Regions from separate parts of the Mesorhizobium sp. SEMIA396 genome, predicted to be linked through region 1. Evidence: predicted binding sites of a transcription regulator. Region 1 holds the regulator's gene; each other region holds the start of a gene.

The links. The regulator PhoB, encoded in region 1, activates phosphate uptake and scavenging genes when phosphate is short. The targets are predictions, from matches to a motif close to TGTCATNNANCTGTCAT.
Region 2: the regulator PhoB is predicted to act here: its motif matches at 2,664-2,680, upstream of NP503_RS07125 (LTA synthase family protein).
Region 3: the regulator PhoB is predicted to act here: its motif matches at 6,044-6,060, upstream of NP503_RS13200 (putative 2-aminoethylphosphonate ABC transporter substrate-binding protein).
Region 4: the regulator PhoB is predicted to act here: its motif matches at 4,276-4,292, upstream of NP503_RS16060 (alkaline phosphatase).

The regions. Positions count from the first base shown of each region.
Region 1 is NZ_JANIFC010000008.1:43,898-51,507, forward strand. It holds gene NP503_RS19540 (sugar ABC transporter permease) at 1-1,202, opposite strand, end outside; gene xylF (D-xylose ABC transporter substrate-binding protein) at 1,345-2,385, opposite strand; gene NP503_RS19550 (ROK family protein) at 2,656-3,903, shown strand; gene phoB (phosphate regulon transcriptional regulator PhoB) at 3,920-4,609, opposite strand; gene phoU (phosphate signaling complex protein PhoU) at 4,626-5,333, opposite strand; gene pstB (phosphate ABC transporter ATP-binding protein PstB) at 5,360-6,184, opposite strand; gene pstA (phosphate ABC transporter permease PstA) at 6,202-7,518, opposite strand; gene pstC (phosphate ABC transporter permease subunit PstC) at 7,515-7,610, opposite strand, start outside.
Region 2 is NZ_JANIFC010000002.1:462,721-470,330, forward strand. It holds gene NP503_RS07120 (pilus assembly protein) at 1-649, shown strand, start outside; gene NP503_RS07125 (LTA synthase family protein) at 691-2,649, opposite strand; gene fabD (ACP S-malonyltransferase) at 2,901-3,842, shown strand; gene fabG (3-oxoacyl-[acyl-carrier-protein] reductase) at 3,900-4,637, shown strand; gene NP503_RS07140 (acyl carrier protein) at 4,848-5,084, shown strand; gene fabF (beta-ketoacyl-ACP synthase II) at 5,119-6,381, shown strand; gene NP503_RS07150 (hypothetical protein) at 6,369-6,641, opposite strand; gene mltG (endolytic transglycosylase MltG) at 6,640-7,610, shown strand, end outside.
Region 3 is NZ_JANIFC010000004.1:250,925-258,534, reverse strand. It holds gene NP503_RS13225 (L-rhamnose mutarotase) at 1-45, shown strand, start outside; gene NP503_RS13220 (Gfo/Idh/MocA family protein) at 41-1,114, shown strand; gene NP503_RS13215 (MaoC/PaaZ C-terminal domain-containing protein) at 1,111-1,566, shown strand; gene NP503_RS13210 (putative 2-aminoethylphosphonate ABC transporter permease subunit) at 1,594-3,606, opposite strand; gene NP503_RS13205 (putative 2-aminoethylphosphonate ABC transporter ATP-binding protein) at 3,590-4,723, opposite strand; gene NP503_RS13200 (putative 2-aminoethylphosphonate ABC transporter substrate-binding protein) at 4,846-5,871, opposite strand; gene NP503_RS13195 (aspartate aminotransferase family protein) at 6,271-7,610, opposite strand, start outside.
Region 4 is NZ_JANIFC010000006.1:77,420-85,029, forward strand. It holds gene NP503_RS16045 (DUF1062 domain-containing protein) at 1-170, shown strand, start outside; gene typA (translational GTPase TypA) at 231-2,060, opposite strand; gene NP503_RS16055 (hypothetical protein) at 2,258-2,539, shown strand; gene NP503_RS16060 (alkaline phosphatase) at 2,631-4,205, opposite strand; gene NP503_RS16065 (MFS transporter) at 4,468-5,751, opposite strand; gene NP503_RS16070 (TetR/AcrR family transcriptional regulator) at 5,824-6,441, shown strand; gene NP503_RS16075 (hypothetical protein) at 6,487-7,080, shown strand; gene ppa (inorganic diphosphatase) at 7,306-7,610, opposite strand, start outside.

The DNA.
Region 1 (7,610 bases):
ATCGTTCCCGATCCGCCGGCAAGCGACGTGCCGCCGATCACGGCGGCTGCAATGACGAGCAGTTCGTCGAGCGTTCCAAGCACGTTGGTGGCCGAATTCTGCCGGGCCGAGGAGATCGCCGCGGCAATCGTGGCCAGCACGCCCATGATCATGAACACCTTCATGGTGATCCATCGCGTGTTGATGCCGGCGAGATTGGCCGCCTCGGGATTGCCGCCGATGGCGAACACATAGCGGCCGAAACGGGTGCGGTTGGTGATGAAGGTCATGACCAGCCCGACGGCGACAGCCATCAGCACCGGTATCGCGATACCGTGGGCGATGAACAGGCCGCCTTCGGGAACGGTGATGTTGTTGGCGGCCGCATATCTGTTCACGATGCCGATCGGCCAGGGGTAGGAGTTGGCGAGCCAGACCGCACCCATGATGGCGCCGCAGGTGACGACTCCAAGCAGCGCCTCGGCCCAGATCGGACGTAGCGGAAACCGGAAACGCTTGCGCTGCACCCGCCCGTTGAACAGCCCAAACACCACGGCGAGGCAGGCGACGATCCCAACGACCCAGCTCCAGGTCGCGCCGATCGATCCCGCCGGCCCACCGCCCATCAGCTGAAAAGTGGCGTTAAGCGGCGCCACGGTCTGGCCTGAAGTGACCCACCAGGCGGCACCGCGCCAGACCAGCAGGCCGCCCAGCGTCACGATAAAGGCGGGCACTTCGAGATAGGCGATGACGAAGCCTTGAAAAGCGCCGATCAACAGGCCGAGCGCCAGGCCGATGACCAGTGCCAGGACCCAGATCCACGGGTTGCCGAGTTCGAGCCCGACAAAGCGCACCAGGAAATGCACCTGGGCAAATCCCATCACCATGCCGATCAGGCCCTCGGCGGAACCGACCGACAGGTCGATGTTGCGCATGACGATGACCAGCACCATGCCGCAGGCCATGATGGCAACCGCGGATGTCTGCACCGACAGGTTCCACAGATTGCGCGGCGTGAGAAAGGTGCGGCTGTCGAAATCGAGCGGATTGACGCCAAGGCGCAGGCTGGAAATGACATGCAGCCCAATCCAGATAACCAGCAGCGCGCCGATCATGCCGAGCATGCGGGTGTCGATCTCGGTCGCCTTCAGGAACCGGGCGACGGCGCCGAGTTCCGACGCGCGCGCCGTATCGGTCTGCGGGTTTGACGTCGTATCGGTCATGGTTTCCTCCCACCGGCTGGCCGTCTGACGCGCATGCCGGAGCCCAGCCTAGAAGCTATCCGCATGATGCGGAAACAGAATTCTTTGAGAAAACGCCGCGGCTTTTGGGCCGCGGCGTTCAGATATTGCAAAGTGGTACGGATCAGTTGCAGGCCGCCACGGTGCCGGCGGCGACACCCGCGCAGACTTCGTCCTTCTTGATCCAGCCGGCGTCGATGACGACGTTGAGATTGTCCTTGGTGATGGCAACCGGGGTCAGGAACAGCGACTTGACGGTGTTGCCGCCCGGCGTCGTGAAGTCCTTGGCGCCGGCGATGTCGCTCGTCTTCTTGCCGTCGGCCAGTTGCGAGGCGATCTCGGCGGCATTCTTGCCGAGCTCCCGCGCGTCCTTCCACACCGACACGGTTTGCGTGCCGAGGGCGATGCGGTTCAGCGCGGCGTGGTCGCCGTCCTGACCCGAGACCGGCACGGTGCCGGCCAAGCCTTGAGCCGTCAGCGCCGCGACGACGCCACCGGCAGTGCCGTCATTGGCCGCGACCACCGCGTCGACCTTGTTGTCGTTGGCGGTCAGGAACTGCTCCATGTTCTTCTGGGCGTTGGCGGGCAGCCAGCCATCCGTGTAGGCTTCGCCGACATTCTTGATCTTGCCGCTGTCGATGGCTTCCTTGAGCACTTCCATCGAGCCCGAGAACAGGAAGTCGGCATTGGGATCGGCACCGGAGCCCTTGATGAAGACGTAGTTGCCTTCCGGCTTGACCTTGAACACTTCGCGGGCCTGCATGCGGCCGACTTCCTTGTTGTCGAAGGTCAGATAGAAGACGTCCTTGTTCTCGATCAGCCGGTCATAGCCGACGACCGGAATGCCTTCGTCCAGCGCCTTCTGCACGGCCGGGCCGATGGCCGAAGCGTCCTGCGCCAGGATGATCAGGGAATTAGCGCCCTGCGAGATCAGGCTTTCGACATCGGTAAGCTGCTTGCCGGGATTGGACTGCGCATCGGCGGAGATGTACTTGTCGCCGGCGGCCTCGATCGCCGTCTTCATGGCGGCCTCGTCGGTCTTCCAGCGTTCTTCCTGGAAGTTGGACCACGAAACGCCGACAACCTTGTCCTTCGCCTGCGCGACAGACGCGAGCGTCAGCGACATGGCGGCACCCGCCAGGATGGCGGCCGTGAATCTTTTCATATTATCCTCCCTGCGCCGCGTATGGCGCGACCAAACTGACCCGAGGGCCGGCACAGAGGCTCTATTTTTTCGAGCCTCGAAAAAATACTGGGCCAACGCCCGAACGCTGTCAACATCGATTCTGATGGATTTTGATGTCATTTCGAGTTTTTTTCGAGTCTCGGAATAAATAAATGACACGGCATGCAGCTTCTGCCAGTATTTACCGGCGTCACCGACAGCGTTCCAGGGGCAGGAGGAACCGCGGCGACCGGGAGGATATGAAAGAACATGTCGGTCGGAATCCGCCACGACGATCTGCGCCGCCGCAACCGCGCCATGGTGATCGCGGCAGTGCGCCGCGCCGGACAGCCGTCACGAACCGAGATCGCCGCGACCACAAGCCTCAGCCATTCGACCATCTCGGCGATTTCATCCGACCTGATCGTCGAAGGCATCCTGACCGAAAGCAAGCCGAGCGAGGCCGGCTCGCTCAAACGCGGCCGGCCGCAGGTCGGCCTCAGTCTCAATCCGGAAGCGGCCGCGGTAATGACCGTGGTGCTGTCGCTGAACTTCCTCTCCGTCGCCGTCATCGACTATGCCGGCCAGGTGATATCCGAGGAACAGCGCCGGCTGGACACGCTGACGATGTCGCGCGAGTCGCTGATCGGGGAATGCACGGCCATCGTGCGGCGCCGCCTGGCAGATCCCGACCTGGACGTGCGCAGCATCGCCCGCATCGCGCTGGCCATCCAGGGCATCACCGACACCCGTGCCCGCGCCATGCTGTGGTCGCCGATCACGCCGCACACCGACATCGCCTTCGCTGACATATTCGAAGACGAGTTCGGCATCCCTGCCATAATGGAGAACGACTGCAACATGATGGCGGTGGCGCTGCGCTGGCGCGACCCCGATCGTTACCGCGACGATTTCATCGCTATCCTTTTGTCGCACGGCATCGGCATGGGACTGGTGCTGAAGGGCGAATTGTTCACCGGCACCCATTCTTCGGGCGGCGAATTCGGCCACATGATCCATCGGCCGAACGGCGCGCTATGTCGCTGCGGACGGCGCGGCTGCGTCGAAGCCTATGCGGGCAATTACGCCATCTGGCGCAACGCCAGGCAGATGGGCGAGGATGCAGAACCCGTCGCCGATGTCAGCGACGCCGACATGCGCGCCCTGGCTGCCGCGGCCCGCGAAGGTGACGGACCCGAACGGGAAGCCTATCGCAAGGCCGGCGAAGCGCTCGGCTACGGCCTCGGCAGCCTGTTCGCGCTGATCGATCCGGCGCCGGTCGCCATGGTCGGTGTCAGCGCCGCCGCCTTCGACCTGATCGAGCCGGCATTGCGGCAAGCGATTGCCCAGACCGCCGGCGGCCAGCATTCCAAATCGATTTCCTTCGACACCGAGCCGAACGAACTGCCGCTGATCCGCGAAGGCTGCGCCATGCGGGCGCTGATCTTCGTCGATCAGGAGATTTTTGCGCCGGGCGTGCAGGCGAGATCCGGTTTCGGCGGCAAGAACGTGGCGTGAGTTCAAACGAGGGAGTTCAGTCCTCTCGGATGGCGTATCCGGCCCCACGGATCGTGCGGATGACATCAGGCATACGGCCATTGTTGACCGCCTTGCGCAGCCGGCCGACATGCACGTCGACCGTGCGCTCGTCGATGTAGATCGTCTCGCCCCAGACATTGTCGAGCAGCTGGCTGCGCGAGAACACGCGGCCTGGATGGCGCATCATGAATTCGAGCAGGCGGAATTCCGTCGGCCCAAGCCGGATCTCGCTCTTCTTGCGATAGACACGGTGCGACTCGCGATCGAGCACGATATCGCCGACCTTTAGCACGCTGGACAGCACTTCCGGCTTGGCCCGGCGCAGCAGCGCCTTGACCCTGGCCATGAACTCCGGCGTCGAGAAGGGCTTGACCAGATAGTCGTCGGCGCCGGTCGACAGGCCGCGCACGCGGTCGCTTTCCTCGCCTCGCGCGGTCAGCATGATGATCGGCAGCCGCTCGGTCTCGGGACGCATTCGCAGGCGCCGGCAGAGTTCGATGCCCGAAACCGCAGGCACCATCCAGTCGAGCACCAGAAGATCGGGAACGTTCTCCTGCAGCCGGATTTCGGCCTCATCGCCGCGCGTCACCACCTCGACCTGGTAACCTTCGGATTCAAGATTGTAGCGGAGCAGCACGCCTAGCGGCTCCTCATCCTCCACCACCATGATGCGTGGTGCGATCATCGGCTGGTCACCCTTGTTATGCCGCTGGCGCGGACATTGCCGTCTCGTCCTGCTTCGGACGATTGGCTGGCAGCTGCGTGCCGGTCAAAACATAGTAGGCATTTTCGGCGATGTTGGTCACGTGGTCGCCGATCCGCTCGAGGTTCTTGGCGCAAAACAACAGGTGCGTGCACGCCGTGATGTTGCGGGGATCTTCCATCATGTAGGTCAGCAGCTCGCGGAACACCGAGGTGTATTTGACGTCGATGCGTTCATCATTGTTTCTGAGCGTGGCAAGCGCTGCCGCGTCAGCGGCGGCATACTCGTCGACGACCCCCTGCACCTGGATCAGCACCAGCTGCGCCATCGCGTCGATCGAATGCGAAAGATCGTGCGGCGTGACGCTCAGCCCGACAGTGCCGACGCGCTTGGCGATGTTCTTGGCAAGGTCGCCGATGCGCTCGAGGTCGCCGGCCATGCGGATCGAACCGACCACCGCACGCAGATCGTTGGCCATTGGCTGGCGCTTGGCGATCAGCGTGATGGCGCGATCGTCCAGCTCGCGCTGGCGGGCATCCATGATCGCATCGTCGGAAACCACGCGCTGCGCCAGCGCATTGTCCGAATTGAGCAAAGCCTTGGTCGAGCCACTGACCATCGAGCGGGCGAGATCGCCCATGTCGCGGATCAGCTGGCTGATCTGCTCCAGATCCTCATCGAAAGATGCAACGGTATGTTCACCCATGATCTTCGTCCCTCATATGCCTGAGCTCAGCCGAACCGGCCGGTGATGTAGTCCTGGGTGCGTTTGTCGTCGGGGGTGGTGAACATCTTGTCGGTGGCGCCCTCCTCGACCAGATAGCCTAGATGGAACATCGCGGTGCGCTGCGACACGCGCGCTGCCTGCTGCATCGAATGGGTGACGATGACGATCGTATAGTTCTGGCGCAGTTCGTCGATCAGTTCCTCGACGCGAGCAGTGGCGATCGGGTCGAGCGCCGAACACGGTTCGTCCATCAGGATCACCTCGGGTGACACGGCGATGGCGCGTGCAATGCACAGACGCTGTTGCTGGCCACCGGAAAGACCCGTGCCAGGTTCCTGCAAACGGTCCTTCACCTCGTTCCAGATCGCCGCCTTCTTCAAGCTCGACTCGACGATCTGATCCATGTCGGCCTTGCGCTTGGCCAATCCGTGGATGCGCGGGCCATAGGCGACGTTCTCGTAGATCGACTTGGGGAACGGATTGGGTTTCTGAAACACCATGCCGACGCGCGCCCTGAGTTCGACGACATCGATGTTCTTGTCGTAGATGTCTTCTTCGTCGAGCGTTATCTTGCCGGTTACCCGCGCGGAATCGATGGTGTCGTTCATGCGGTTGAGGCAACGCAGGAAGGTCGACTTGCCGCAGCCGGAGGGGCCGATCAGCGCCGTCACCTGATTCAGGCGGACGTCGAGATTGACATCGAACAGCGCCTGCTTCTCGCCATAGAACACGCCGACCTTGTCGCCACGCATTTTGATCACTTCGTTCGACTTGGCGTTCATCTTATCGCCCACTGCATTTTCAAGGGACTGTTCGGTCATGATGTTCATACCAAAATGCCTTTTTTCTACCAGCGCCGCTCGAACCGACGCCGAAGCACGATCGCGGTGATGTTCATGGCCATGAGGAAGACGAGCAGGATGATGATCGCGCCCGACATGCGCTCGACGAAGGCGCGTTCGGCCTCGTTCGCCCACATATAGATCTGCACCGGCAGCGCAGTGGCCGGATCGAAAGGCGTCGTCGGTGGATCGGCGACGAAGGCGACCATGCCGATTAGCAGCAGGGGCGCGGTTTCACCGAGCGCACGCGCTAGACCGATGATGGTGCCGGTGAGGATGCCGGGTGCGGCAAGCGGCAGGATGTGCTGGAACACCATCTGCATCTTGGAGGCGCCAAGACCGAGAGCCGCCGAGCGGATCGACGGCGGCACCGCGGCAAGTGCAGCGCGCGTCGCGATGATGATCGTCGGCAGCGTCATCAGTGTCAGCACCAGGCCGCCGACGAAAGCGGCGGAGCGCGGCATGCCCAGGAAATTGATGAACACCGCGAGGCCGAGCAAGCCGAAGACGATTGACGGCACCGCTGCCAGATTGTTGATGTTGACCTCGATAAGGTCGGTGAAACGGTTCTTCTTGGCGAACTCTTCCAGATAGATGGAGGCGGCGACGCCGATCGGCAGCGCCAGGAGCAACACGATCACCATCATATAAAACGAGCCGATGATCGCCACGCCCATGCCCGAGGTTTCCGGGCGGCTGGAGGCGCCGTAGGTGAACAGGCCGCTGTTGAAGTGCTCGGCCATCGCGCCCTCGGCCTTGAGCTTGTTCATCCAGGTGATCTGCTGGTCCGAGACCTTGCGTCGCGCTTCCTCGACACTGAGGTCGATCTGGCCCTTGAAAGCCGAGTCGAGATTGGCGGCGGCGAGGATGTTGACGTTGCGTGTCGTGCCGATCACGGACGGATCGGCGGCAACGATGTCGCGCAACTGGACGCGGGCGCCTTCCGACAGGAAGCCCTTGAGCTTCTGGATCATCGGCTTGTCATCAGGAGAGATGCCGAGCTTGGCCACAAGCGCGTTTTCGGCGAGCTTGGGATAATTTGCCTTGATCAGAACGCTCGGATCGGTTGCACGCTTGCCGGAAGGATCGATCACCTTCTCGTCGAACGAGATCGGCAGTGATACCGTCGTCTGCCAGAAGGCGGTGTAGCCTTTCGAGACGATGGTGATCAGCATGATTGCCAGGAACGCCAGGCCTACGGAAATCGCCACGACGCCATAGAAGCGGAAACGGCGTTCGGCGGCGTAACGGGCCTTCAGGCCGATGTCGCGGCGCGGATGGGCCGCCGCCCTGACCATCGTATCCATGGAAATGTCGGTCATTCGTACTGCTCCCGATATTTGCGCACGATGTAGAGCGCGACGATGTTCATCACCAACGTCAGCGCGAACAGCGTCAGGCCGAGTGCGAAGGC
Region 2 (7,610 bases), on a different contig from region 1:
GCCCGATGACAGGGCTGCCAGGGAAAAGATTGCCAAATATGTTGCGCCCGCCAAGGAACTCATAACCGAGATCGGCTCTCCCATCACTATCGGTCCGAACCGTGCGTGTCCGACCCCGGTGGTCCCCCTGACCGACGATTTCGACAAGCTGCGCAAGGCTGCCAGTCAGATGACCGAGTGGAACGGTTCGGGCACCAACGTCTCCGAGGGCCTGTCATGGGGTATGCGGGTGCTGTCGCCCGCCGCGCCCTACACCGATGGGGCGCCGTGGAAGACGCCCGGCATCAGCAAGATCGTGCTGTTGCTCACCGACGGCGAGAACGTCGTCTATGGCGCCAGCCAACAGCCGACGAAATCTGACTACACATCATATGGTTATCTGGCCGGCGGCCGTTTCGGATCAGATAACCAGACGACCGCTGCGCGCAATGTCGACGGCTGGACCAAAAACGTCTGCACGCAATTGAAGAACGAGGGCGTGCAAATCTACACCATGGTGCTGCAATCCGACACCGCAGCCAACCGCGCGCTTTACAGCGCCTGCGCTTCTGATCCGAGCGGCTATTATGCAGTCAACGATCCGACCAAATTGCCGGACGTTTTCCAGCAGATCGCCAACAAGTTCTCGAAGCTGCAATTGACGAACTGAACGCGCGATCCGACACAGACGAGCCTGAGGGATCGTTGGGCTCAACTCGTATGGGCGACAACCTTGTCCTTGTCGACCGTTTCGGGGAAGAAGTCAGGCGCTGCCTGACGCTTGCCGAACATCATATCGTACTGCAGCAGGCGGAAATCGCGGATCGCCGGATCGATCTCCTTCTGCCGCGCCCAATCGGGCGTGGCTTCGCCAGCCGGCGTCAGCAGAAGATTGCGGTCGACGACACGGTAGCGTTCGCTCATCTCGCCCAGGAAGCCGGTGTAGTAGGGATGGCTGATTCCGGCCGTTTTCAGGATATGATAGGGCAGGAAGGCTGGGCTGACGGCACCCATCTGCTCAGCCGGCCCGGTGCGGTTCGACCAGATGACCAGCGGCGTCTCGTGATGCTCGAGAGCAGCCTCGGGCGACGCTTCCTTGCGCGGCGCGACATTGTCCTTGAGGAAGCCGGTTTCGACATAGACCGGCCCCAGCGGCGGCAGATGGTCGCCGAAGAAGGCGATTACGGTGGGGCGGGAGCGTTTCTTGGCCCATTCGACGAGGCGTTCGAGGCCGCGATCGGCATCGGCTGAGCCCTCGGCGTAGCTGAGTAGCGATTCGCGCGCCCACTGGCTGATCGGCGCCTGCACCCTATGCGTGGGATTGTAATAGCGGTTCGGCTCGTAGGGACCGTGGTTTTGCAGGCTGACCGCAAAGAAGAACACCGGCTCGTCGCTGGCGTCGGCCTCGCTGATGATCTCGTCGGTCATCGCCGCATCCGATGCCAGTGGCCCGCGCTTTTGCATTGGCGGCAGCGTCTCTTCCGACATGAAATCGTTGAAGCCGAAATCGGCATAGACCGCGCCACGGTTCCAGAACCAGTTGGTGCCGGGATGGATGGCGCGCGCCCGGTAACCCTGGCTCTTCAGGAAGGTCGCGAGCGAAGGCGTCGGCGTGCGCACATATTGCTGATAGGGGATGCTGCCTGCCGGCAGGAACGCGTTGGAGAAGCCGGTCAGCGCCTCGAACTCGATATTGGCGGTCATGCCGCCGAACTCCGGCGAGAACATCGAGCCCGAGCGCAGCGCCCGCACATTGGGGATTGGATCTGGCGTGATGGTGACGCCAGGCAACTTGGTCGGATCCCAGAAGGATTCGCTCATGACGATGATGATGTCCGGCTTCTCGGCCGGCACCGAGGCGGTCACATCAGGCCTGGCTATCGCTGCGATCGCCTTGTCGGAATAGCCCGGCGGCGCCGAGACATGCGCCATCGGCACGTTGAGGGCAAAGGCCAGCGCAAAGCCGTTGGAGGCATAGTTTTCCTTCTGGTCCCACATGATCGGGATGATCTGCAGCCGATCCCTGGTCCAGGAGAAGGTGGCGTAGTCCATGATCGAAACGAAGAAGGCGAGCAGCGGCACTGCCAGCGTCAGCCGCGCAAGGCGCCCCTTGCGGCTGAGTGCGGGAACCTTGCGGCGCCATAGCCGCCAGCCGTAGACGAGCAGCGACAGGCCGGCGACGATGCCGACGACCATGGCAAGCGCGGTCATCGGCCGTTCGCGTACCAAAAGCGGCAGCAGCGCGAAGATCTGGCGGGCATAGAGGAAATCGGTCGGATAGAGCGGATCGCCGAGATAGTGCGACTTCTGGTGACCGACGAAAGCAAGCGACAAGGTCAGCGGCGCGACGATCATCAGGCTCTGGTGGCTGCGGCCGAGCACCGCATCGAAGCCGATCAGGAGCAGCGCAAACACGACGATGGTGGTCCAGCCCGGCTTGAACGGCTGCAGGAAGAAGGAGATGGTTCCGGCAAAGTCGCCGCGCACGATCAGTTCGATGGCAAACACCAGGATAGCGGCAATCGCCAGGCTGATCAGCCCATAGCGCACGACCGGCCATCTCCTGCCCGGCAGATAGCCGGTGGAGGGGTCGTCTTCCAGGAACTGTGGCGCGGCCTTGCCGGTGCGTTTGTAACTCTTTGCCACTTTAACTTCCCCACCCAGCGACAAGCGCGTCACTCGATTGTCATGGAATTGTCACGCAAAGCTAGCGCCTGTAACGGAAATAAGAAGAGCCAGCAAACGAATCGTGAGCGGTTTTCATCAGGAGTGATCGCCAAAAACCCTTTCGCAACAGGCACTCGGCGGACGAGGCTGCCCTCGGGCAGGGTCGAACCGGGCTTGACTTGGCGCCCCGCCATGCGTCACAGGCAAGAAAAACCGTCTTCAGGCAAGCAAAACCAGCCCTTGGGAGCCCTCGCATGGCCGTTGCATTCACCTTTCCCGGACAAGGCAGCCAGGCGGTCGGCATGGGCAAGGATCTCGCCGACGCCTTCCCCGAAGCGCGCAGGGTCTTCCAGGAAGTCGACGATGCGCTCGGCGAAAATCTGTCGGAGCTGATCTGGGAAGGGCCGGAAGAGACGTTGACGCTGACCGCCAACGCGCAGCCGGCGCTGATGGCGGTGTCGCTGGCCGCGATCCGGGCGCTGGAATCGCGCGGCTTCTCGCTGAAAGGCAAGATCGCCTATGTCGCCGGTCATTCGCTGGGCGAATATTCGGCGTTGGCCGCTGCCGGCTTCGTTTCGGTTGCCGATGCCGCCCGGTTGCTGCGCATACGCGGCAATGCCATGCAGGCGGCGGTGCCGGCCGGCGAGGGCGCCATGGCGGCGATCATCGGATTGGAACATGCCGATGTCGAAGCCGCTTGCGCGGAAGCCGCCAAAGGCTCTGTCTGCCAGATCGCCAACGACAATGGCGGTGGCCAACTGGTCATCTCCGGCGCCAAGGCCGCGGTCGAACTGGCCGCGAAACTGTGCACCGAGAAAGGCGCCAAACGCGCGCTGATGCTGCAGGTGTCCGCGCCCTTCCATTCCGCGCTGATGGCGCCGGCCGCGAACGTCATGCGCGAAGCCCTGGCCGGCGTGGCAAAGAACGCGCCGGTGGTTCCCGTCCTCTCCAATGTTACGGTCAGCCCGACCAGCGATCCAGACGAGATCGCCCGCCGCCTGGTCGAACAGATAACCGGCCGCGTGCGTTGGCGCGAGACGGTGGAATGGTTCGGCGCAAACGGCGTCACCACGCTTTACGAGATCGGCGCCGGCAAGGTGCTTTCAGGATTGGCGCGGCGCATCAACCGCGATGTCGCCACCGCGTCGGTCGGCACCGCGGCTGACGTCGAGGCGGCCATGGCGGCGCTTGCATAAAGCGTCATTTGATCCCATCCCTGTAAAGGGTGTTCTCTTCTCAATCAGGAGACAAAAATGTTCGAATTGACTGGCCGCAAGGCGCTCGTCACCGGCGCATCCGGCGGCATCGGCGAGGCGATCGCCAGGATGTTGCATGCGCAGGGCGCGATCGTCGGCCTGCATGGCACCCGCGTCGAGAAACTGGAAGCGCTGGCTAGCGAGCTTGGCGACCGGGTCAAGCTGTTCCCGGCCAATTTGTCCAACCGTGAGGAGGTCAAGGCGCTCGGCCAGAAAGCCGAAGCCGATCTCGAAGGCGTCGACATCCTGGTCAACAACGCCGGCATCACCAAGGACGGCCTGTTCGTGCGCATGTCGGATGCCGACTGGGACAGCGTGCTCGAGGTCAACCTGACCGCCGTGTTCAGGCTGACCCGCGAACTCACCCACCCGATGATGCGCCGCCGCCATGGCCGCATCATCAACATCACCTCGGTGGTCGGCATCACCGGCAATCCCGGCCAGACCAATTACTGCGCCTCAAAGGCCGGCATGATCGGCTTCTCCAAATCGCTGGCACAGGAGATCGCCACCCGCAACATCACCGTCAACTGCGTCGCCCCGGGCTTCATCGAATCGGCGATGACCGACAAGCTCAACGACAAGCAGAAAGAGGCGATCATGGCGGCGATCCCGACGCGGCGCATGGGCACCAGCGTTGAAGTCGCGTCCGCCGTCGCTTATCTCGCCTCCAACGAAGCCGCCTACGTCACTGGCCAGACCATCCACGTAAATGGCGGCATGGCTATGATTTGACGAGGTTCGGCAGCAACGCCGGCGGGTTGTGAAAAGAGACCATTTCGGCTTGGACCTCAGCTATTTTTCGTGTAATGCGGCCCGCAACCCGGCGGTTCGGGCAAAAACCGGTCCGTAGTCGTTGCGTTTCCGGCAGGACCATCTTTCAGCTTGATTAGCGGCATTCTGCCCGCTAACGAAGACAGACAAACAAAAGACGAGGATGCCCAAATGAGTGACACCGCAGAGCGCGTCAAGAAGATCGTCATCGAGCACCTTGGCGTCGATGCCGACAAAGTGACGGAGCAGGCGAGCTTCATCGATGATCTGGGCGCCGACAGCCTCGACACGGTCGAACTCGTCATGGCGTTCGAAGAAGAATTCGGCGTCGAGATTCCCGACGATGCGGCTGAGACCATCCTGACCGTTGGCGATGCCGTGAAGTACATCGACAAGGCTTCGGCCTGACGCTTTCCGCAGTCATCACCGGGGAGGACCTGCGATGAGGCGTGTCGTCGTCACGGGCCTTGGGTTGCTGTCGCCGTTCGGCATGGGCTTCGAGCACAGCTGGAAGGAACTTCTGACCGGCCGCAGCGCTGCCAAGCGCATCACTGAGTTCGAGGTGGAGGATCTTGCCTGCAAGATCGCCCACGTCATTCCGCGTGGTGACGGCAGCAATGCCACCTTCAATCCCGAGGCCGTGCTCGAGCCCAAGGAACTGCGCAAGATCGGCGACTTCATCCTTTACGGGATTGCCGCCGCCGACGAGGCGCTGAAGGATTCCGGCTGGGAACCCAAGACGCATGAAGAGCGGTGTGCCACCGGCGTCCTGATCGGCTCCGGCATCGGCGGCATCGAGGGCATCGCCGAGAACGCGATGATCCTCAAGGAGCGCGGCCCGCGCCGCATCAGCCCTTTCTTCATCCCGGGCCAGATCATCAATCTCGTCTCCGGGCAGGTTTCGATCCGGCACGGACTGAAAGGCCCGAACCATGCCGTCGTCACGGCCTGTTCGACCGGCGCGCACGCCATTGGCGATGCTGCCCGGTTGATCATGTGGGGCGATGCCGACGTGATGGTCGCCGGTGGCGCCGAAGCGCCGGTGACGCGGCTGTCGATCGCCGGCTTTGCCGCATGCCGGGCACTGTCGACGGAACGCAATGATTCGCCGCAAACGGCGTCGCGACCCTATGATCGCGACCGCGACGGCTTCGTCATGGGCGAGGGCGCCGGCGTTGTCGTGCTCGAGGAGCTCGAACATGCCAGGGCGCGCGGCGCCAAGATCTATGCCGAGGTGACGGGTTATGGTCTCACCGGCGACGCGCATCACATCACCGCGCCCGCCGAGGATGGCGATGGCGCCTTCCGTTGCATGACGGCGGCACTGAACCGGGCCAAGTTGACGCCGGCCGATGTCGACTACATCAACGCGCACGGCACCTCGACCATGGCCGACACGATCGAGCTCGGCGCGGTCGAGCGGCTTGTCGGCAATGCCGCATCGAAGATTTCGATGTCGTCGACCAAGTCGTCGATCGGCCATCTGCTTGGGGCGGCGGGTGCCGCCGAAGCGATCTTCTCGATCCTTGCCATCAGGGACAATGTCGCGCCGCCGACCATCAACCTCGACAACCCGGAACGCGAAACCGCGATCGACCTGGTGCCGAACAAGCCGCGTGCCCGCCAGATCGACGTGGCGCTGTCCAATTCCTTCGGCTTTGGCGGGACCAACGCGTCGCTGGTCTTCCAGCGCTACAATGGCTGATCGTCCGGCTGCCGGGCGGCGCTTCGGCGTGCCGTCAATTTTGCCATATTCGCCCCTACTCTGCCGCTGGGGATTCGTTGGGCGATCAAACGGTAGGGCGAAATGAACACAAATCCGGCAGGCAACGGAGAATTCGGGCAACGGCCGCCGACATCCGGCCCGATCGTGCCGAAAACGGCCAGCGAAGCGTTGCGGCCGGAGGCTGGCACGCCGCCGCCGAAGCGCTCGCGTGCGTCACGCAGCCAGGTCGTCGTTTTCATGAACTTCGTCATCTCCTCGGTGATGCTGGTGGTTCTGGCGGCCGGCGTCGCGGTCTATTTCGGCAAGCAGGAATTCACCGAACCCGGACCTTCGGCCAATGGCGACACCTTCCTGGTCAAGCCGAGCACCGGCGTCCAGGATATCGCCGACCAGCTCGAACGCCGCGGGTTGATCAGCGACGCCCGGGTATTCCGCCTTGGCGTGCGGGCCTTCGGCAATGATTCCGCGCTGAAAGCCGGCGAGTACGAGATCAAGCCCAGGGCATCCATGCGCGATATCATGGAGCTTCTGAAGAGCGGCAAGTCGGTGATGTATTCGCTGACCATTCCTGAAGGACTGACGGTCGACCAGGCATTGCAGCGCATCGCCGAGGAGAATGCCTTGAGCGGCGACATGCCGGCAACCACGCCGCCGGAGGGCAGCCTCGCCACCGACACGCTGCGCTTCACGCGCGGAGCGACACGCCAGCAGATGGTCGATAAGCTGCTGGCGGATCAGAAGAAGCTGGTCGACGATGTCTGGCAGCGGCGCGCGCCTGACCTGCCGCTGGCCAACGTCGAGGAGTTCGTCACGCTGGCCTCGATCGTCGAGAAGGAGACGGGCAAGGGTGACGAGCGTTCGCGAGTTGCCGCCGTCTTCCTGAACCGGCTTGCCAAGGGCATGCGCCTGCAATCCGATCCGACCATCATCTACGGGCTGTTCGGCGGCAAGGGAAAGCCGGCGGACCGGCCGATCTACCAGTCGGACATCCAGAAACAGACGCCCTACAACACCTATGTGATCAATGGCTTGCCGCCGACGCCGATCGCCAATCCGGGTCGTGCAGCGCTGGAGGCGGTGGCCAATCCGTCGAAGACCGCCGACCTCTATTTCGTTGCCGACGGCACCGGCGGGCACGTTTTTGCCGCGACGCTGGACGAGCACAACGAGAACGTCGCCCGCTATCGCGCGTTGCTGAAGAAGCAGGC
Region 3 (7,610 bases), on a different contig from region 1:
GGCGAGTGGTGGGCCGAGATGGACGAGGTCTTCCATCATGATTGAAGGCGGTTTCGACCCTGCCTTGCTCGTTCAATCCTGGCCAAAACCCTCAAAACCCCGGCCGATCGTCACTTTCGGCGCCGGATCGATCGTCGGCGACGCGCATTTCCCGGCCTACAGGAAGGCCGGCTTTCCAGTAGCCGGGCTTTATGATCCCGACCACGCCAGGGCTGAAAAACTGGCCAGCCAATGGGGCGTGACGGCCTTTGGCTCGGTCGAAGAAGCTGCTGCCGTCGAGGGCGCGATCTTCGATCTTGCCACCCCGCCGTCGCGTCATGCCGATGTGCTGAAGTCCTTGCCTGATGGCGCAGTGGCGCTGATCCAGAAGCCGATGGGCAGCAATCTTGCCGAGGCGACCGCGATCCTCGAGATCTGCCGTGCCCGGAAGCTGCACGCAGCGGTGAACTTCCAATTGCGCTTCGCGCCGATGATGCTGGCGCTCAAGGGTGCTATCGGCAAGGGCTGGCTCGGCGAGATCGTCGACTTCGACGCCTGGCTGGCGCTGGCGACACCATGGCAGCTTTGGGAATTCCTGCTCAAGGCGCCGCGCGTCGAGATCGCCATGCATTCGATCCACTATCTCGACCTGATCAGGCAATTGCTCGGCGACCCCAAGGGTGTGCACGCCAAGACGCTCGGCCATCCCAACCATGCCGTGGCGCAGACGCGCACCAGCGCCATTCTCGACTATGGCGACACCGTGCGCTGCGCGCTGTCGATCAACCACGACCATAAGTTCGGCCGCCGGCACCAGGCCTGCGAGTTCCGCATCTGCGGCACAGAAGGTGCCGCCTATCTCAAGCTGGGTCTCAACCTCGATTATCCCACAGGTGAGCCGGATGTGCTGGAGATTTACCCCAAGGGTGGAACGGACTGGGTCGCGGTGCCCTTGGCCGGCGAGTGGTTTCCAGACGCCTTCGTCGGCCGCATGGCCAATGTCCAGCGTTTTGCCACCGGAGAAGATGCTATGTTGATCAGTCCGGTCGAGGATGCCTGGAGCACGATGGCGCTGGTCGAGGCGGCGTATCAGTCGAGTGCGGCACCGGCGACGCCGATCGCGGAAAGACCCTGATGGAACAGATACAGTATTTCGAAGACTATGAGATTGGCGCGTCGCGCCTGACCAGCGGCCGCACCATCACCGAGACCGACTTCATCGTCCATGCCGGCCACACCGGCGATTTCTTCCCGCACCACATGGACGCCGAGTTCATGAAGACGACGCCATTCGGCCAGCGCATCGCGCACGGCACGCTGGTGTTCTCGGTCGGCATCGGGCTGACGGCAACCGTCATCAACCCTGTCGCCTTTTCCTACGGCTACGACCGGTTGCGCTTCATCAAGCCGGTGTTCATCGGCGACACGATCCGGACGCGCACCACAATTGCGGCCAGGGAAGACGACCCGAAGAGGCCGGGGTCGGGACGGGTGATCGAACGCTGCGAGGTGATCAACCAGCGCGGCGAAGTGGTGCTGGCGGCCGACCACATCTACATCGTCGAACGCAGGCCGACGCAGGGCTGAGACTTGGGAAAGTCCTAGAGCATTTCATTATCGTACCCGCCAACCCTGAGTTCTTTTCAGGATACCTTTCGAAACAGCCACGTGAATGATCCGCGCGAATGCGTTGGTGTAGAAGATCATCATGCCCATGGCAGCAGCAGGCGCGGTGTCGCCAGCGTCGTCCATGTTGAGCACTGCAACCGAGGCGAGCGCCGTGTGTGTTGTATAGATGAAGACCACCGCGGAAACCGTCGTCATGGCGTTGACGAAAAGATAGATCGAGATGTCAAGGATTGCCGGCAGACAGATCGGCACTGTCACCCGCGTGAACAGGCGATAGAAAGGCTGCTTCAGCGAGGCCGCGACCGGCTCGAACTCACGATCGATCTGCTTCAGCGCCGTCAGGGCCGTCAAATGACCGACCGTGTAAAAGTGCGTCACGGTGCAGACGACCAGGATCGCCATTGTGCCGTAGATCGCGTGCAGCGGATTGGCCGGATTGTTGAAGAAGAAAATATAGGCCAGGCCAAGCACAAGCCCCGGCACCGCCATCGGCAGCATGGCGAGGAAGTGGAAGGCTGCCCGTCCGGTCCTGAAGCCTTCGGTCTTTTCGACGATGTAAGCGCCGACGAAGACGATGACGGTTCCAAACACAGCGGTCAGCAACGAGAGCGTGATCGAGTTGTAGTAAGAAGCCCAGCCCCCGCCATCCATGCGACCGAACGCGAAATTCTTCAGGCTGAGACTGAGGTCGTAGGGCCAGAACTTGACCAGCGCGGCGTACTGGCAAATGCCGATGATGCCGGCGATGAACAACGCGACCAGGCTGCAATAAGCCAGACAGACCAGGTCGAAGCGGCGATTGGGTTTTGCCTCGTAAGGCACCGAGCGGGCCGACAGGAGCGAAACCTGCCTACGCTGGACCAGGCGGTCGACGACGAAGGCGGCGATGGCCGGGATCAGCAAGATGACCGAGACCACCGCCCCCATCTCGAAATTCTGCTGACCAATCACTTGCTTGTAGATATCGACGGCGAGCACGTTGAACTGGCCGCCGATGACCTTCGGCAAGCCGAAATCGGTGATGACGAGCGTAAACACGACAAACGCCGCGGAGATCAAACCGTAGCGCGCGCCCGGAATGGTAACGACCCAGAACGTCCGCCACTTGCTGGCGCGCAGCGAAGCGGCGGCTTCATATTGGCGCTGGTCGGAGATCGCCAGTGCCGTCGAGATAATGATCAGAGCATGGGGAAAGGTGAAGAATATCGAGCCGACGACAATCCCCAACGGACCGTAGATCGATATGCCGCCAAGCACGCTTTTCAACAGGCCCTGGTTGCCGAACAGATAGATGAGGGCGATGCCGGGCAGTAGCGACGGCACCAGGATGGGAGCCATGGCGATGAGCCTGAATAGGCCCTTGAAGCGCATCTTGCTTCGGTTCAAAGCGTAGGCGAAGCCGAAGGCTATGCCGACCGTGATGATGGTGCTGATCAGCGCGATCAGGAAGGAGTTCTGGATCGAGCGGAACAGCGTTGGCGTCGAGAAGTAGGTTGTGTAGTTGTCCAACCCAAGCTCGCGCGCGGGCCTCAGCATAATGCGCCGAAAGGTGTTCGAATCGACTTCCTGCCATTCGGTGCCGCGATGGAGTTGCGTGCCGATCAGGAAATAAGCGTCATCGGTGGTGCCGCGGACCTTGTATTTGACCGGGCTGCGGAAACTGAAATCCGGAAAGAAGCTGGTGGCCGGCAGCCGACCATCGGAACTGGTCGCAAGCTTTTCTAGCGGGACCGCGGCGAGTTTCTCGTTCAGAGCGGCGGCCGTCACTGGCTCGCCGAAATTGCCGAGCTTGTCGCTGACCTGGAATTCGAACGCGCCAAGATCGAAGCTGTAGGTCGAGAACGATTTCGACAGCATCACGTAGAGCGGGGCTGCCAGCGACAGGACCAGATAGAACGAGATGACGACCAGCAGGCCGCGCTTGATCAACTCGTCCTTGTCGAGCGACTGTCGAAGCGCCCGACCGGACGGCATCAGGATATCAGTTGCCGCCGCCATGGCGCTCTCCTTGCGGGAAGACAAGCAGTCGGTCGGCGGGCAGTTCCACCGTTAGCGCTCCGCCTTCGGCGAGGCCGAGACGCCGCGTGGCGTTGACCGAGAAATCGGCGATCAGAATCTCGTCTCCAAGCTCTCCGCCGCGCAGCCGGGTGCGCCAGAACGAACCCAGGAATTCCATTTCACCGACGGTCACTTCGATCAGGTTTTCCGAAGTCTTCACCACATCGGGTGCTCCAGGCGAGCGCGAACCCGGCCCGTGTGGAATCACGTCTTCCGGTCGAATGGCGGCGACGACTGCTTCGCCGTTCGCAAAGCTGTGCGGCGCGCATCTGAAAGCCTTCGTCCCGAAGCCTACCGAATCTGCTCCTACCGTCGCATCGAACTTGTTGGTCTCGCCGATGAAATCGGCGACGAACAGCGTCCTGGGATGGCGATAGATTTCAGTCGGGCTGCCGACCTGCTCGATGACGCCATGGTTCATGACTACAATGCGGTCGGCCAACGACAATGCTTCTTCCTGGTCGTGCGTAACCATGATCGTGGTGACGCCGAGCTTGCGCTGCAGCCCCTTGATCTCGTGGCGCAAGTGCACGCGCACCTTGGCGTCGAGCGCCGACAGCGGCTCGTCGAGCAGAAGCAGGCCGGGCGAGGTGGCGATGGCCCGGGCGAGCGCGATGCGCTGCTGCTGCCCGCCGGAAAGCTGCGCTGGGTATTTCTTCGCCTGATCGGGCAAGCCGACCAGCATGAGCAATTCCTTGACGCGGGCATCGATCTCGGCGCGCGGCCGTTTGGTGTTTTCCAGGCCAAAGGCGATGTTCCTTTCAATCGTCAGATTGGGAAACAGCGCGTAGGACTGAAACACGATGCCGTAGTCGCGTTTTGACGGCGGCAGCGTTGAGATATCCCTGCCCCCCTGGCGGACGACGCCTCTGGTCTGCAGGTCGAGGCCGGCGACGGCGCGCAGCAGCGTGGTCTTGCCGCAACCCGAAGGGCCGAGAAAGCAGATGAATTCGCCTTCGTTGATGTCGAGCGAGATGTCCTTCAGCGCATGGAACTCGCCGAAGGCCTTCCAGAGATGTTCGATCCGCAGGTAAGCCGTGTTGCCGGCAGCGGTCATGGGATGCACCTCGGCCAGCGTTGCCGATAGATCAGCGACGGGTTCGTGTCTCATTTTGACCATCCGGGAAGAGTTACGAGAAGGGCGCCGCTCTGACGGCGCCCTGTCGAAATGCTCTGCGTCTAGCTCTTGGGCTCAGACTTGGCGTCGTAGCGCTTCGTCCACTCGTCGAGAATGGCCTTGCGGTGGTTGGCCGCCCACTCGAAGTCATTGTCGATCATCTTGGACTCGATATCTGCGGGCAGGAATTCGACCGGCTTGGCGACATTCGGCATAGCCAGAACCGCATAACCTACATTGTACATCTCGTTGGCCTCCTTGCTGATCGACCAGTCGAGCAGCGTTTTGGCGGCTTCGAGATTTTTCGTTCCCGCAACGATCGCGGATGCCTCCATGTCCCAGCCGATGCCTTCGGACGGGATGACGATATCGAGGGGAGCGCCCTCCTTCTTCGATTTCGCGGCGCGGAACTCGAACGAGATGCCGATTACGGTTTCACCGGCGGCGGCCATTTTGCACGGCTTCGAACCAGAATGCGTGTAGGCATCAATATTCTGATGCAGGGCATCCATATAGGCCCAACCATCCTTCTCGCCGAACAACTGCAGCCAGCTCGATACATCGAGGAAGCCGGTGCCGGACGAGGCCGGGTTCGGCATCACGATGTGACCCTTGTATTCCGGCTTGGTAAGATCTTTCCAGCTGGTCGGCTCGGCGAGGCCAAGCTTTTTGCCCTCCACGGTGTTGAAGCAGATCGAAGCCGCCCAGGCGTCCATGCCAACCCAGGCCGGTGGCGTGTCCTTGTCGACAAACTTCGGCTTGAGCAATTCGACGCCTTTTGGCGCGTAGGGCTCAAGCATGCCTTCGGTCTTCAGCACCAGAAGCGATGTAGCGGCAAGGCCCCAGACAACGTCGGCCTGCGGATTGTCCTTTTCGGCCAACAGCTTGGCGGTAACGACACCCGTGGAGTCGCGGACAAAGTTCAGTTTGATGTCGGGATGGCTCTTTGTGAAAGTCTCGGCGTAGCGGGCGAGATCTTCGGCTTCAATGGCGGTATAGACTGTCAGTTCGGAGGTTTCGGCAAAGGCGGCGGATGACATCAATGCCGCGGCGAAGGCCATTGCGATAGTTGCGTTGCGCGATTTCATGCTCAGTTCCCCTTTGATTGTTGGCACATTCTGCGATGCACTGTGACGATCGCGCCGGTGGACATTGCGGCCCTGTAGCGCTTGTGGATGTCGTCGTTGGGTCAACTCTGGGGATTGGTGATCGATAAGTAAAATCTATTTATTTTATGACAGGCAAACTTCTACTGATAGTCGTCATGGAACTGTCGCATGCCTGTTGCGGCCGCTATTTCGCGCTTGCGAAAGCCCACGATTGGCACGGAGACGGTTATGGTCAGCCGAACGAAACGCCCGTTGTCTGTGCCCGCAAACGCGGGTCGGACGAGCGGACAGTCACCACCAGATCGCCCCCCCTCGCCCGCAAGCCCGCGTCGATTTCGGGGCATTCGAGCTCGCGGTCGGTGCGCACGGCCTTCATGGTCAGGCCGCCAGCACGGCGGTCTCGAGGATGTCGAGCGCACGATCGAGATCAGCTTTCGAAATGACCAGCGGCGGCGACAGCGTCAGCACATTGCCCTGGCTGACCTTGAAGCTCAGCCCCTGCCCCAGGCAAGCATAGAAGACGCGTTCGGCGAGATCGCGCGCCGGCTCGCGCGTATCGCGATCCTCGACGAGCTCGACGCCGACCATCAGTCCCCTGCCCCTGACGTCGCCGACATGGGGCGAGCGCGCCATCAGGTGCTGCATACGCTCCAGCATGTGCCGGCCAAGTTCGGCCGCGCGTTCGACCAATCCTTCCTCCAGGATGATGTCGATCGTCGTCAGTGCGGCGCGGGTCGTCACCGGGTTCTTCTCGTGGGTGTAGTGGCCGATCGCGAAGCCACCGGTGACGTCGAGGTCGCGGCGCGCGATGACGGCGGCGATCGGCAGGATGCCGCCGCCGAGCGACTTGCCGAGGACGACGATGTCGGGCGTCACATCATCATGCTCGTGGGCGAAGAATTTTCCCGTCTTGCCCAGCCCGGTCGGGATCTCGTCGAAGATCAGCAGCGTGCCGTGCCGGTCGCAGGCTTCGCGAACCCGCTTCCAGAAACCGGGCGGCGGCGGGTTGGGCGTCGCCCGCATCGGTTCTGCGACGACCGCCGCCACGTCCTGTTCGCGGCCGAGCACATAGGCGATCATGTTGGCGCAAGCGAGCCCCGAGGTTTCGAGGGAATCGTGGCCATAGGGACAGCGATAGCCGTCCCAGGGTGCGACGTGCTCGGTGCCGGTCATCATCGGGCCTGATATGTGCGAGCGGAAGGTCGCCTCGCCGCCGACGCTTGCAGCGCCGAAGCCGGCCCCGTGGAACGCATCCCAGAACGACACCGTCTTGAAGCGGCCGGTCGCGGCGCGGGCGATCTTCAGCGCGACCTCGATGGCATCCGAACCACCGGTGGTGAACAGCACCTTGCCGAGATCGCCGGGCGCCAATGCCGCCAGCTTCTCCGCCAGCTCGACGGCGGGCTCGCAGGTAAAGCGGCGCGGCGCAAAGCAGAGCTCATCGAGCTGCTTTTTGATCGCCGTGACCAGCCTTGGATGGCCGTAGCCGAGGTGATGCACGCTGTTGCCGTGGAAATCCATGAAGCGGCGGCCAGCGGTGTCCTCGATCCAGATGCCTTGCGCCTTCGCGATGGTCGAAAGGCAGGGGCTGGACAGACTCTGGTGCATGAAGGCAGCCGCGTCGCGATCGAGCAAGCCGCGGATCCGCGGATCGTCCTGCCCGGCATCCCATCGGCCGCGAGCCGCTGTGGTGTTGGAATCGCCTTCGGTGTGCACAA
Region 4 (7,610 bases), on a different contig from region 1:
TCGGCATCTCGCGATCACGGCTTCAGGCGCTGGAGGAGAGGCGGCTGCTCATCGTTGACCCGGATGGCGCAAAGGCCCTGCGCAAGCCTACCCGCGCGGGAATCGCGATCCGCATCGATCTGGCCGGCGAGGCCGATCGGCAGGCCATCATCTCGGCTGCCGGTGGATGAACGAAAAAGGGGCGGAACACTGGTTGCTCCGCCCCTATCGACTGTCGGAAAATAGAGAGCTTACGCCGCGCCGACCACCTTGGACGACTTCTCGAACCGCTTGCGCTCGTTCGGATCGAGATAGAGCTTGCGCAGCCGAATGGTCTTGGGCGTCACTTCGACCAGTTCATCGTCCTGAATCCAGGCCAGCGCGCGTTCCAGCGTCATGCGGATCGGCGGCGTCAGCTTGACCGCCTCGTCCTTGCCGGCGGCACGGATGTTGGTCAGCTTCTTGCCCTTGAGCACGTTCACTTCAAGATCATTGTCGCGGCTATGGATGCCGATGATCATGCCCTGATACACCTTGACGCCCGGATCGATGACCATCGGGCCGCGATCTTCCAGGTTCCACATGGCGTAGGCGACCGATTCGCCCTGTTCGTTGGAAATCAGCACGCCATTGGTGCGGCCCGGCAGCTCACCCTTGTAGGGCTCATAGGCGTGGAAGAGCCGGTTCATCACGGCGGTGCCGCGCGTGTCGGTCAAAAGCTCCGACTGGTAGCCGATCAGGCCACGGGTCGGCGCGTGGAAGACGATGCGCTGGCGATTGCCGCCGGACGGGCGCAGTTCGACCATCTCGGCCTTGCGCTCGGACATCTTCTGCACGACGACGCCGGCATGCTCCTCATCGACGTCGATGACGACTTCTTCGACCGGCTCCAGCAATTCGCCGTTCTCGCCCTTCTGCATGACGACGCGCGGACGCGACACGGCGATTTCAAAGCCTTCGCGGCGCATCGTCTCGATCAGCACGGCCAGCTGCAATTCGCCGCGGCCGGAGACGAAGAACGAATCCTTGTCGGGCGATTCCTCGATCTTCAGCGCGACATTGCCTTCGGCTTCGCGCAGCAGGCGGTCGCGGATGACGCGGCTGGTCACCTTGTCGCCTTCGGTGCCGGCCAGCGGACTGTCATTGACCAGGAACGACATCGTCACGGTGGGCGGATCGATCGGCTGCGCATGCAGCGGTTCGCTTACGCTCGGGTCGCAGAACGTGTCGGCGACGGTGCCCTTCGACAGGCCGGCAATGGCGACGATGTCGCCCGCCTGCGCTTCTTCGATCGGCTGGCGCTCAAGGCCGCGGAAGGCCAGGATCTTCGAAATACGGCCGGTTTCGATCTGGGTGCCGTCATGGTGCAGCACCTTGACCGGCTGGTTGGCCTTCAGCGTGCCGCTCTCGATACGGCCGGTGATGATGCGGCCGAGGAACGGATTGGCTTCCAGGATGGTGCCGATCATGCGGAACGGGCCGGGATGAACGGTCGGCTCCGGCACATGCTTGATGACGAGGTCGAACAGCGGTCCCAGCTGCTGGTCCTTGGGTCCTTCCGGATTTTCCGAAACCCAGCCATCGCGGCCTGAACCGTACAGAATCGGGAAGTCGAGCTGCTCGTCGGTGGCGTCGAGCGCCGCGAAAAGGTCGAACACCTCGTTGACCACCTCGACGTGACGGGCGTCCGGACGGTCGATCTTGTTGATGACGACGATCGGCTTCAGGCCGACCTTGAGCGCCTTGCCGACGACGAACTTGGTTTGCGGCATCGGCCCTTCGGCTGCGTCGACCAGCACGATGGCTGAGTCCACCATCGACAGGATGCGTTCGACCTCGCCACCGAAATCGGCGTGGCCGGGGGTGTCGACGATGTTGATGCGGGTATCCTTCCAGTCGACCGAAGTCGCCTTGGCCAGGATGGTGATGCCGCGTTCCTTTTCGAGGTCGTTGGAATCCATGGCGCGCTCGGCGACGCGCTGATTGTCTCGGAAGGAGCCGGACTGCTTCAAAAGCTGGTCGACCAGGGTGGTCTTTCCATGGTCGACGTGCGCGATGATCGCGATATTACGGATTTTCATGTTCTGGTCTCGGAAGCGTTGCAGGCAGCAGGCCAAAAGGCGCTGCCTCTTTCGGTTGCGCGGCTCATACAGGGTTTTTCGCAGTTGCGAAAGAGGAGGAGCGTCACCAAATACTCATCAAATCTTAAGCATCTGCGTGTGAGATGATTTTGTTAACCAAGGCGGGAACCCTTTGGGGCCCGGGCAGTTCAAACGTCATGACCGATAAACTCAACCGATTCTGGCCGCTCATCGCGTCTGTTGCCTTCGCCGTCCTGCTGGCGGCCAACGCCGCACAGTCAGCCGCGACGATGAAGGAATCACGGCCTGCCTTGCTGTCAGAGGCACAGTCGGCCGAGCAGATTTTCGCCGACGCACCAGACGGCGTCGACCCGATGGTGACCGGCCCGGTCAGCGCCGCCTTCAAGCAGCGCCAGGACTCCGCCAACTGCGACAGCGCCGTCTGGCCGAATATTCCCATGGTCTGCTACCCGGACTAGTCAGCGCTTCACCCCCCGCCCCGTCTCGCCAGCTTCGCTTTGCGAAGCCGCCGCCGACCTTCCCCACAAGGGGGAGGGTTGAGAAGCGCGCTTACGCCGACCGCACCGGGTCGAGCGTCACCTTGTAGAGTTCGTTGTCGTCGCGATCCATCAGCCGCACCGTCATCTGCTCGCTGGCGCCTGAAATATCGACGAGCCCGAAGAATTGCAGCCCGGCCGAGGGCGGCAGGTTCTGTCCCTGTTCGGCGGTCGGCGCCTTGATGAACTTCAGCTCCGGACCGAACGTCATGTCGAAATCGTTGGGACCGAACGTGCCGGCATGGATCGGACCCGAGACGAATTCCCAGAACGGATTGAACTCCTGGAACTGCGCCTTGTCCGGGTTGTAATAATGCGCGGCCGTGTAATGCACATCTGCGGTGAGCCAGACGGTGTTGCTGATGCCGGCATTCTTTATGAAGCGCAGCAGGTCGGCGATCTCGAGCTCGCGCCCTTTTGGCAAGCCATTGTCGCCATTGCTGACCGCTTCGGCGCCAACCTTCTTGGTGCCGTCGTCCCAGACGACGAGGCCGAGCGGCACGTCGGCGGCGATGATTTTCCAGGTCGCCTTCGAATTCGCCAGTTCGCGCTTCAGCCATTTCGTCTGCTGCTCGCCGAGCATGCGCGACTGCGGCGTCATCTCATCCTGCATGTCGGGACCATTGGGGCCGCGATAGGAGCGCATGTCGAGGAAGAACACGTCGAGCAGCGGCCCATAAGCGATCTTGCGATAGACGCGGCCGGGCTCGGACGGTTCGTAGCGGATCGTCGTCATCTCGTGGAAAGCCCGCGCCGCGCGGGCCGCCAGCACGTGGATGGATTTTTCCGTGTAGCGGCTGTCGGCGCTGAGATCCTTGGAATCCGACCAGTTGTTCAGCACTTCATGGTCGTCCCACTGGTAGAAAGTCGGGCAGATGGCGCTCAGGCCGAGCACGTTCCTGTCCATCATGTTGTATTTCCACTGGTCCCGGTACTCGTCCAGCGTTTCGGCGACCTTGCGCTTGCCGTCGATCAGCACGACGTTCTTCCACTTGCCGCCGCCGGGCAGGTCGACCTCGTCCTTCATGGCGCCGTCGGCATAGATGGTGTCGCCTGAATGCAGGAAGAAGTCGGGCGTGTGCTTGCCGATCGTGGCGTAGGTCTTCATGCCGGTCTCATCGATGCCCCAGCCCTGGCCGGCGGTGTCGCCGGACCAGGCAAAGCGGATGTCGCGCTTCGAGGCTGGCGCCGTCCTGAAACGGCCGGTGATCGGCTCCGAAACGGCGTTGATGTCGGCGAGATCGGCCGATGTCATGCGGTAGAAGATATCCTGGTCCGAAGCGAGGTCGGTGAGCAGCCGCTTGACCGTGTAATCGCTGGCCGGCGACGTATCGAGCGGCGCCAGCCGCGTCGCACTGGCGAAATTCTCCGTCGACGACACCTCGAACATGACGCGCGACGGTCGGTCGGTGCGCGTCCACACCATGCCGCTGGTGGCGTCGACATCTCCCGACTGGACGCCATGGGTGAAGGAAGGCCGCTGATTGGCGCGCGAATAATAGGGCAGCGCCAAGCTCGAGACGCCGGCCAGGCCAACGGCGCTGGCGGATGTGACGAAGGCGCGGCGGGTCATCGAGAGCTTGTTCATGGCTGTCTCCTGGTGGCTTGAACGGCGCCACCAAGGTCCAGCGTCAATGTTTCAGGCGCATCTCGGGATGATGAAGTTTTGATAACAATGAACAGGGTAATCTCCCCCTCGAGGGGGAGATGTCGCCAAAGGCGACAGAGGGGGTCGCCGCGCGTGGAGCGCTAACCTCCTTCTATCGCAAGAGGCCGAGCCCAGTCGGACCGACCCCCCTCTGGCCGCTTCGCGGCCATCTCCCCCTCGAGGGGGGAGATTAGCGTCGCGCCTAAGCCGCTTGCGGCTCCGGATCGAACGCCGGCTTGCTGGTGTTGATCAGCAGCGAGATACAGGCGGCGGCGATTGCCGTCATGCCGGCGATCAGGAAGGCCAGTTCGTAATTGCCCTGCAGCTCGCGCATGGTGCCGCCAAAGGCGGCGGCAGCGGCCGCACCGATCTGGTGCCCGGCGACGATCCAGCCGAACACGATCGGCCCACTGCGATCGCCGAACGCCTCGTTGGCGAGCCGCAGCGTCGGCGGCACGGTGGCGATCCAGTCGAGGCCGTAGAGCACGGCGAAGATGATCAAGCTGGTGGCCGAGAAGCCGGAATAGGGCAGATAGATCAGCGACAGGCCACGAATGCCGTAATAGACGCCGAGCAGCTTGCGCGGATCGTAGCGGTCGGTGAGCCAGCCCGACAACGTCGTGCCGATCAGGTCGAAGATGCCCATCATCGACAGCAGGCCGGCGGCCTGCACTTCGCCGATGCCCATGTCGCCGCAGAACGCGATCAGATGCGTGCCGACCAGCCCGTTGGTGGTGAAGCCGCAGACGAAGAAGGTGGCGAACAGATACCAGAACACCCGCGTGCCGGCGGCACGGCGCAGCGTCGAGAACGTATGCGCCAGAAAATTGCCCTGTGACGCAGGCGGAGTGGGCGGCACGTCGTCAGCCTCGGCGCCGTAGCGCACCATGCCGATCGATGCCGGCCGCTCCGGCACCAGCAGCCAGACCAGCGGTATCAGGGCAGCGGTCGCGATCGCGACCGCAATGACAACCGGCTGCCAGCCGCCCGACTGCGCCAGCGCGGCGATCAGCGGCAGGAACACCAGCATGCCCGAGGCGCTGGAGGCCGACATCAATCCCATGACAAGCCCGCGATTGGTCTTGAACCACCGGTTGACGATGGTCGCGCCGAGCACGCTGGCGACAGCACCGGAACCAATGCCCGAGAACACGCCCCAGGTGATGAACAGATGCCACGGCTTGGTCATCAGCAGGCTGAGCGCGGTCGAGCCCGACATCACCACCAGCGAGGCCAGCAGCGTGCGGCGAAGCCCGATGCGCTCCATCAGGGCTGCGGCAAATGGCCCTGTCAGGCCGTAAAGCAGGATGCCGACACCGGCGGCCAGCGAGATGATGTCGCGCCGCCAGCCGAAACTGTTCTCCAGCGGCAGCATCATGACCGAGGGTGCGGAGCGCAGGCCAGCCGCGACCAGCAGGCTAAGGAAGATCACGCCGACCACGACGAAAGCGTAGCGCTGGCCAAAGGGGCGGGATTGAGCTATCATGTTACTGACCGGTACGTTGCAGGTGGAGTATGTATACGTACCGATCGGTAACATTGTCAATCGAGCCACACGATGCCAACCGACAAAAATATTGATCTGACCATCAGCGACGATCATGCGTCGGCGCCGCCGAAAGCAGCCAAGAAGATCCTCGATGTGGCTTATGACCTGTTCTACCGGCGCGGTATCAGGGCGATCGGCGTCGACGAGATCGTCAAACGTGCCGGCGTCACAAAGCCCAGCCTCTATCGCAGCTTTCCGTCCAAGGATGAACTGGCCGCCTCCTATCTCAGGCAGTACGATCTTGAATATTGGGAGCGTTTCGACGAGGCGGTTGCCGCTCATCCCGGCGACCCGCGCGCACAGATCAAGGCTTTCCTGACCCGCATCGGCAAGCGCACGCAAGTGGCGGACTATCGCGGCTGCGGCATGACCAACGCGGCGGTCGAATATCCCGACCACAGCCATCCGGCCCGTGTGGTCAGCGAGGCCAACAAGCAGGAATTGCGCCGCCGCCTACGCGCCATGGCGGTTGCGATGGGCGCGCAAGACCCTGACACGCTCGGCGACGGCCTTCTGCTGCTGATCGAAGGCGCCTATATCAGTGGCCAGCTGTTCGGGCTCGGCGGCCCGGCGCAAGCGGTCGCCCGCAACGCGGACCTGCTGATTGAAGCGAGCTTGAAGAAATAACGTTTGGCGCTACGCTGCGGCAGCTTGCAACGGAGATTGACCGCCATGCGTGCCATTCTGATCCCGCTTGTTCTGGTCGGTCTCGGTCGGGCTGCGCAAGCCGACGGCATTTCCAGCGCCTACACCGATCTGGATTCGAAAAAGGATTGCGTGACCTACGCGCAGGCCGAGGAAGGCGACGGCGACTGGGCCGAACTCGCCTGTTCGGGCTATCGCGGCTATCCCGTACTGATAGCCTATGACGATGCCCGTGAATCGCTGTTCTACGGCTTTCCCCCCGGCGGCGACATGACAACGGTCTGGGAGAGCTTTTCCGGTTTCAATTCGTCCGGAGCCAAGATCGAATGGCGCATCGAGACCACCGGCGACAAGGCTGTGCCCTATGCAGCCATCCATCGCCGCTCGATCAGCAATCCCGAGGACGAGAAAAAGCCGACCGAGGTGCTGCTCGTCGCCAAGGTCGGCCAGATGGACGCCCGCGACGGCTGCACCGTCGGCCTGGTGCTGGCCACCGGCAATCCCACCGCCAACGATCAGGCGCGCAAGCTTGCCGACGACAAGGCACGCACCTTCGCCTGCGGCAAGGACAGGCGCACCGTCATCGGCAATGTGCCGGCTTTTGGCCGGGTGGATAACTGAGCACGGCGGAGATTGGGCATCGCACCCGTAGCTTCGTCATCCACGGGCGGAGCAAGGAGCGTAGCGACGCAGCGCAGACCCGAGGATCCATGCCGCGACATCAACACCGCCGCGGCGGTGCAGAATTCCGTTCCGCCGCACACGTCGCCTGGCGTCACGGCATGGATACCAGGGTCTCCGCGACGCCGCTTTGCGGCTGCTCCGCCCTGGTATGACGAAGTTGGGCTACTTGCTCGCCTTGGCCCGCTCGATCGCATCGACGATCATCTTCTTGGCATATTTGGAATCGTGCCAGCCTTCGATCTTGACCCATTTGCCGGGCTCGAGATCCTTGTAGTGCTCGAAGAAGTGCTGCACCTGCTGGCGCGTGATGTCGGGCAGCTGGGTGTATTCGGTGACGTTCTCGTAGCGCAGCGTCAGTTTCGGCGACGGCACGGCAATGATCTTCTCATCCTGGCCGGCATTGTCTTCCATGATCAGCACGCCGATCGGCCTGACGTTGATGACGCAGCCCGGCACCAGGGCGCGCG